One region of the Streptomyces sp. NPDC050509 genome, then DNA from elsewhere that is predicted to be linked to it. Evidence: riboswitches for the same ligand, from Rfam matches in the RefSeq annotation. Region 1 holds a riboswitch; each other region holds the start of a gene.
What was found. Region 1 has a riboswitch for thiamine pyrophosphate ahead of ACIBJC_RS34445 (thiamine ABC transporter substrate binding subunit). Riboswitches for the same ligand answer to the same signal wherever they lie in the genome.

Region 1 (2,193 bases):
CTCGTCGAGTCCGTACTGATGCGCTATCCCGACCGGGTCACCATGTGCATCTCGTCGCAGGCGGGCTGTGGGATGAACTGCCCCTTCTGCGCGACCGGACAGGCTGGCCTGGACCGCAATCTGTCCACGGCGGAGATCGTCCACCAGATCGTCGACGGGATGCGCGCACTGCGCGACGGCGAGGTCCCCGGTGGCCCCGCGCGGCTGTCCAACATCGTCTTCATGGGCATGGGCGAGCCCCTCGCCAACTACAAGCGCGTTGTCGGCGCGATCCGCCGGCTCACCGACCCCGAGCCGGACGGTCTTGGCATCTCGCAGCGCGGGATCACCGTCTCCACGGTCGGACTGGTGCCCGCGATGCTGCGCTTCGCCGACGAGGGCTTCAAGTGCCGGCTCGCGGTCTCCCTGCACGCCCCCGACGACGAGCTGCGCGACACCCTCGTTCCGGTCAATACGCGCTGGAAGGTACGGGAGGTGCTGGACGCCGCGTGGGAGTACGCGGAGAAGTCCGGCCGCCGGATCTCCATCGAGTACGCCCTGATCCGCGACATCAACGACCAGGCATGGCGTGGCGACCGGCTGGGCCGGCTCCTTAAGGGCAAACGGGTCCACGTCAACCTGATCCCGCTCAACCCGACGCCGGGCTCGAAGTGGACGGCGTCGCGCCCGGAGGACGAGAAGAAGTTCGTCGAGGCGATTGCGGCGCACGGCGTGCCGGTGACCGTACGGGACACGCGGGGCCAGGAGATCGACGGGGCGTGCGGACAGTTGGCCGCCACGGAGCGCTAGGCGGGCCTGGGGGTAACCTTGGCTCGAAACGCATTGCATATTTTCCGACAGGGGAGCGCCACAGCGCTGAGAGTGCGGCACATGTCCGTGAGAGCGGGCAGCGGTCGCAGACCCTCTGAACCTTGCCCAGGTCATTCTGGGTAGGAAGTTCGGACATCACTCAAGCTGTTGCGCCCTGTCCGGGCTCGGTCCGTACCTACGGTCGGCCCCCGGACAGGGCCGCGTCTTCTCCTGGACATCCCAGGAGGAAAATCAGTGAGCACCATCCGTACCCGTACCGGCGTCAGAAACGCGGCGTACGCCGCGCTCGCGGCGACTCTCGGTGTCGCGACCCTCGCCGCCTGTGGCGGCTCCGACGGCTCCGCGTCGTCCGGCGACGGGGGGAGCGGTGGCACGAAGTCCAAGACCGTCACCCTCGTCAGCCACGACTCGTTCAACGCGTCCCCCGCGGTGCTGAAAGAGTTCACCAAGGAGACCGGCTACACCGTCAAGGTGCTGAAGAGCGGCGATGCCGGCGAAGCGCTCAACAAGGAGATCCTGACCAAGGGATCGCCCCAGGGCGACGTCTTCTTCGGCGTCGACAACACCCTGCTCTCCCGTGCCCTCGACAACGGCCTGTTCACGCCGTACGAGGCGAAGGGCCTGGGCCGGGTCGACGCGAGCGCGCGGCTCGACAAGGAGAAGCATCGGGTCACCCCGATCGATAACGGCGATATTTGCATTAACTACGACAAGAAGTACTTCGCGGACAAGAAGCTTGCGCCACCGCAGTCCTTCGACGACCTGATCAAGCCCCAGTACAAGAACCTCCTCGTCACCGAGAACGCCGCGACCTCCTCGCCCGGCCTCGGCTTCCTCCTGGGCACCGTCGCGCGCTACGGGGACGACGGCTGGCAGGACTACTGGAAGAAGCTCAAGGCCAACGGCGTCCAGGTCGTCGACGGCTGGGAGCAGGCGTACAACGAGAGCTTCTCCGGTTCTGCGGGTGGCAAGAAGGCCAAGGGCGACCGGCCGCTGGTCGTCTCGTACGCCTCCAGCCCGCCTGTCGAGGTGCTGTACGCGAAGCCGCAGCCCCAGCAGGCCCCGACAGGGGTCTCCACGGGTACGTGCTTCCGGCAGACCGAGTTCGCGGGGCTGCTCGACGGCGCGAAGAATGCGGCGGGTGGCAAGGCCCTGCTGGACTTCCTGATCAGTGAGAAATTCCAGGCGGACATGCCGCTGAACATGTTCGTCAACCCGGTGGTCAAGGGCGTCGCGCTGCCCGAGTTGTTCACGAAGTTCGGCGCGACCGTCGACCGGCCCGAGACCGTGGCACCTGACCGTATCGCCGCCAACCGTGAGCAGTGGATCCAGTCGTGGTCCTCACTCGTAGTGAAGTAACCGCCGAGGAGAAGGGCCGGGCGG
Region 2 (2,193 bases), on a different contig from region 1:
CGTCGCCGAGGGAGTACGTCACGTCGTACGCGGCGAGGATGTCGCACAGCTCGTCGAAGTTCTCGTACAGGAACGACTCCTTGTGGTGCGCGAGGCACCAGGCGGCCATGATCGAGCCGCCGCGCGAGACGATGCCGGTCTTGCGGCGGGCCGTGAGCGGCACGTACCGCAGCAGGACACCGGCGTGGACCGTCATGTAGTCGACGCCCTGCTCGGCCTGTTCGATCACCGTGTCCTTGTAGATCTCCCAGGTCAGCTCCTCGGCCTTGCCGTCGACCTTTTCGAGCGCCTGGTAGAGCGGCACGGTGCCGATGGGCACGGGCGAGTTGCGCAGCACCCACTCGCGGGTGGTGTGGATGTTGCGGCCGGTGGAGAGGTCCATGACCGTGTCCGCGCCCCAGCGGGTCGCCCACGTCATCTTCTCCACCTCCTCCTCGATGGAGGAGGTGACCGCGGAGTTGCCGATGTTGGCGTTGACCTTCACCAGGAACCGCTTGCCGATGATCATCGGCTCGATCTCCGGGTGGTTGACATTGGCCGGCAGTACGGCGCGGCCTGCGGCGATCTCCTCGCGGACGACCTCCGGGGAGACGTTCTCCCGGATCGCGACGTACTCCATCTCCGGAGTGATCTCCCCCCGGCGGGCGTACGCGAGCTGGGTGACCGCCCGGCCCGGGCGGCCCCGGCGCGGCTGGCGTGGCCGCCCGGGGAAGACCGCGTCGAGCCCCCGCAGATCGGTCGTTCCGCTCCGGAGCAGTCCCCCGCGTGGGGAGGTGTGCTTGAGCCCGTCGTCCTCGGGGCGGGGCGGCCGGCCCGCGTACTCCTCGGTGTCGCCGCGGCCGATGATCCAGTTCTCCCGCAGCGGCGCGAGACCGCGGCGTACGTCGGTGTCGACGGTGGGGTCGGTGTACGGCCCCGAGGTGTCGTACAGCGTGACATCCGTGCCGTTGGTGAGGTGGACCTGGCGGACCGGCACCCGGAGATCGGGGCGGGAGCCCTCGATGTATCCCTTGTGCCAGCCGATGGACCGTCCGCCCGCGGTCCCGCCCGAGGGGGCCGGGTCCGCGCTGGTGTCCTCCGAGCCGGAGGCAGGCGTGTGTGCGTCCTGAATGGTCATGAGACCTACTCCCTACGCCGGCATTACCCGGTAACAGGTTCAGCGGTCGGCGCAGCGCAGGTGTCCGGGGAACCGTCCCCGGGACTACACGTCAGCGCCCTCTCAGCCCGGTGCTCCGAGCTCCCGCGTGTGCAAAGGTGCCTCCACGCTAGCGTCATATCGGGCGCGCTGAACAGAGGGCCCCACGCTTGCTCCACCTTCTTGCGATGATCGGTCGGTGACCCCACCCACCCAGTCTCACGAATCGCACGGCCACTCGCACAGTCATGGCCCCGCCGTGCCGGTCTCCCGGCACCTCCGCAAGGTGATCGCGGCGGTGCTGATTCCGTTCGCGGCCGCCGTGGTGGTCGGACTCGCCGTGCTCTGGCCGGGCGGTGCGCCCGCGCACGAGCGGACCGGTGTGGGTTTCGACCGGCAGACCTTCGAGGGCCAGGTGGTCCAGCTCGAACGGGTCGCCTGCAAGGACGTGAACGCCTCCCAGGTCCCGTCGACCGGTGACACCTCGACGCCCCAGGGCCGCGAGGCGGTGCAGGAAGAGACCGGCGAGTGCAAGAAGGCAACGGTCGAGCTGAAGAGCGGCAAGGAGAAGGGTCACACCTTCATCGAGATCGTCCAGCCGGACGCGCCGCGGCAGTTTCACGTGAAACAGGGCGTTGTGGTCGCCTATGCGCCGGACGCTCCCCGGGATCTCCAGTACTCGGTGTCCGATGTGGACCGCCAGTTCCCGTTGACGCTGCTGGCCGGGATCTTCGCGATCGCGGTGATCGTGGTGGGGCGGATGCGGGGGGTCATGGCGCTGGTCGCGCTCGTGGTCTCGTTCGCGATCCTGACGCTGTTCATCCTGCCGGCGATCCTCCAGGGCTCGAATCCGCTGGTGGTGGCGGTGGTGGGGGCGAGCGCGATCATGCTGGTGGCGCTGTATCTGTGCCACGGCCTGACGGCCCGTACCTCGGTGGCGGTGCTCGGCACTCTGATCTCGCTGCTGCTGATCGGCCTGCTGGGGTCGCTCTTCATCGGCTGGGCGAGCCTGACCGGTAACACCGATGACAACACGGGGCTGATCCACGGCCTCTACC
Region 3 (2,193 bases), on a different contig from region 1:
GCCGGACCAGCGGGTACGCGGGACCACCGTCTCGTTGACGGCGGCGGCCACCCCGGAGCGCGCCGGAGTGAGGGTCGCGACGACGGTGTCGAGCGTGGTCGCGGGGGCGAACTCGCGTGGCTCGCCGTTGACGGACACGTACATCACGGCGGTGTTCATACGGGCTGCTCCAGGGAGGCGGACGGGGAACCGGTCGCGGTAGGGGAGCCGGACGCGGCGGGGGAGAAGCGCAACGGGGTGAAGGGCGCGGCCTCGGGCGGCAGTTCACCGGTCGTCAGGACGGTCGCCAGCACCTCACCGGTGACCGGCGTCAGCAGCACCCCGTTGCGGTAGTGGCCGGTGGCCAGCGAGAGCCCCGGCAGCACGGTCGGCCCCAGCAGCGGCGCGTTGTCCGGCGAGCAGGGGCGCAGCCCCGCGCGGGTCTCGGTCAGCGGCAGCTCGGTGATGCCGGGCACCAGCTCGTGCGCGTCGCGCAGCAGCTCGTACACCCCGCCCGCCGTGACCGTCGTGTCCCAGCCCAGCTCCTCGCTGGTCGCGCCGACGACCAGCTCACCGTTCTCGCGCGGCACGAGATAGACCTGGGAGCCGCGCACCACGGCCCGTACCGTCCGGGACAGGAAGGGCGCGTAAGGGCGGGGCACCGCCAGCCGCAGCACCTGCCCCTTGACGGGCCGTACGGGCGGCACGGCCTCAGGGGGCACGCCCGCCAGCCCGCCGCTGAGGCTGCCGCCCGCCAGCACCACCCGGTCCGCGCCGAGCACGCCGCCGTCGGCCAGGACGGCGCCTGCGGCCCGGTCCCGTACGACGGAGAGCCGCCGCGCCCAGGAGCGGTGGAAGACCACCCCGGCCCGTTCGCAGGCCGTCAGGAGCGCCGCCGCGAGCCGCCGCGGATCGATCTGGTGGTCGCCGTCGACCCGCAGACCACCGCGTACGCCCGGCGCGAGCATCGGCTCCAGGCGCCGGCATTCGCGCCCCGTGAGCCACTCGGACGTCAGCCCCGAGCGCACCTGGAGGGCGTGCAGCTCACGGAGCTGGGCGCGGTCGTCGGAGTCCAGGGCCACGGCGAGCGTGCCGCACGCGCGGTAGCCGGTGTCCCGGCCGCTCGCCTCCTCCAGCTCCGCGACGAACGCGGGATAGCGCTCGGCGGAGGCGAGGTTGAGGCCGAGCAGGGTCTGCTCGCCGTGGTGGAGTTCGGTGACGGCGGCGAGCATGCCCGCCGCGACGCGCGCCGCGCCGCCGCCCGGATCGGGGTCGGCGACAGCGGTCCGCAGCCCGCGCTGCGCCGCCCGCCAGGCGGTGACCAGACCGATGATCCCGCCCCCGACGACGAGGACGTCGTACCCCGTGGAGGCGGACGCCCCCTGTGTTCCGTGGGGCGGTTGTTCCAGAGGTGATCGCTGGGATGACTGCATGGGCGTCCAGCCCCTCCCTTCGCCGGCATGACCCGGATCAGGTTCGTACGGTCGGAGGCCGCTCCAGCCTCCCTCTCAGCCCGGTGCGTCCGGACTCCCGCGAGGTAGTGTCGACGGAAAGCCTAACGCGCGGTCCGCCGCCCGGTAAGGGAGTGTCGGCCGTGGCCCGTTCACGAGGCGGACACCGCCTCTCTAAGGTGGCCGGGTGAGCGAACTGACGCAGGGACTCGGGCGGGACGGGCGGACGGACGAGCCCGGAGTGGTCGTCGTCGGCGCGGGCATGGCGGGCGTACAGACCGCCGTGGCCCTGCGCGAGAAGGGGTACGACGGCCGGATCACCCTGATCGGCGAGGAACCGCACCCGCCCTACGACCGGCCCCCGCTCTCCAAGGCCGTCCTGCTCGGCCAGGCCGAAGGCTCGGCCTTCGACATCGACTTCGCGGCCCTCTCCGTAGACCTCAGGGTGGGCCTGAAAGCCACCGGGCTGCGGCCGTCCGCCCGGGAGATCGACACCACCGCCGGGCCCGTCCCGTACGACGTGCTGGTCATCGCCACCGGCGCCGAGGCCGCCGTACTGCCCGGCACGGAGGGCATGCCCGCTGTCCATCCGCTGCGCACCCTCGACGACGCCGAGCGGCTGCGCCCCGTGCTGGAGCGGCGGCAGCGGGTCGTCGTCGTGGGCGCCGGGTGGATCGGCGCGGAGTTCACCACCGCCGCCCGCGAGGCCGGGTGCGCCGTGACGGTCGTGGAGGCGGCCGACCGGCCGCTCGCCGGCGCCCTG

Region 2: another riboswitch for thiamine pyrophosphate. It lies ahead of thiC (phosphomethylpyrimidine synthase ThiC); the one in region 1 lies ahead of ACIBJC_RS34445 (thiamine ABC transporter substrate binding subunit).
Region 3: another riboswitch for thiamine pyrophosphate. It lies ahead of thiO (glycine oxidase ThiO); the one in region 1 lies ahead of ACIBJC_RS34445 (thiamine ABC transporter substrate binding subunit).

The regions. Positions count from the first base shown of each region.
Region 1 is NZ_JBITHL010000016.1:83,392-85,584, forward strand. It holds gene rlmN (23S rRNA (adenine(2503)-C(2))-methyltransferase RlmN) at 1-789, shown strand, start outside; TPP riboswitch at 829-954, shown strand; gene ACIBJC_RS34445 (thiamine ABC transporter substrate binding subunit) at 1,045-2,169, shown strand.
Region 2 is NZ_JBITHL010000009.1:79,066-81,258, forward strand. It holds gene thiC (phosphomethylpyrimidine synthase ThiC) at 1-1,117, opposite strand, end outside; TPP riboswitch at 1,110-1,254, opposite strand; gene ACIBJC_RS25300 (YibE/F family protein) at 1,335-2,193, shown strand, end outside.
Region 3 is NZ_JBITHL010000008.1:374,834-377,026, forward strand. It holds gene thiS (sulfur carrier protein ThiS) at 1-144, opposite strand, end outside; gene thiO (glycine oxidase ThiO) at 156-1,412, opposite strand; TPP riboswitch at 1,410-1,523, opposite strand; gene ACIBJC_RS24400 (NAD(P)/FAD-dependent oxidoreductase) at 1,618-2,193, shown strand, end outside.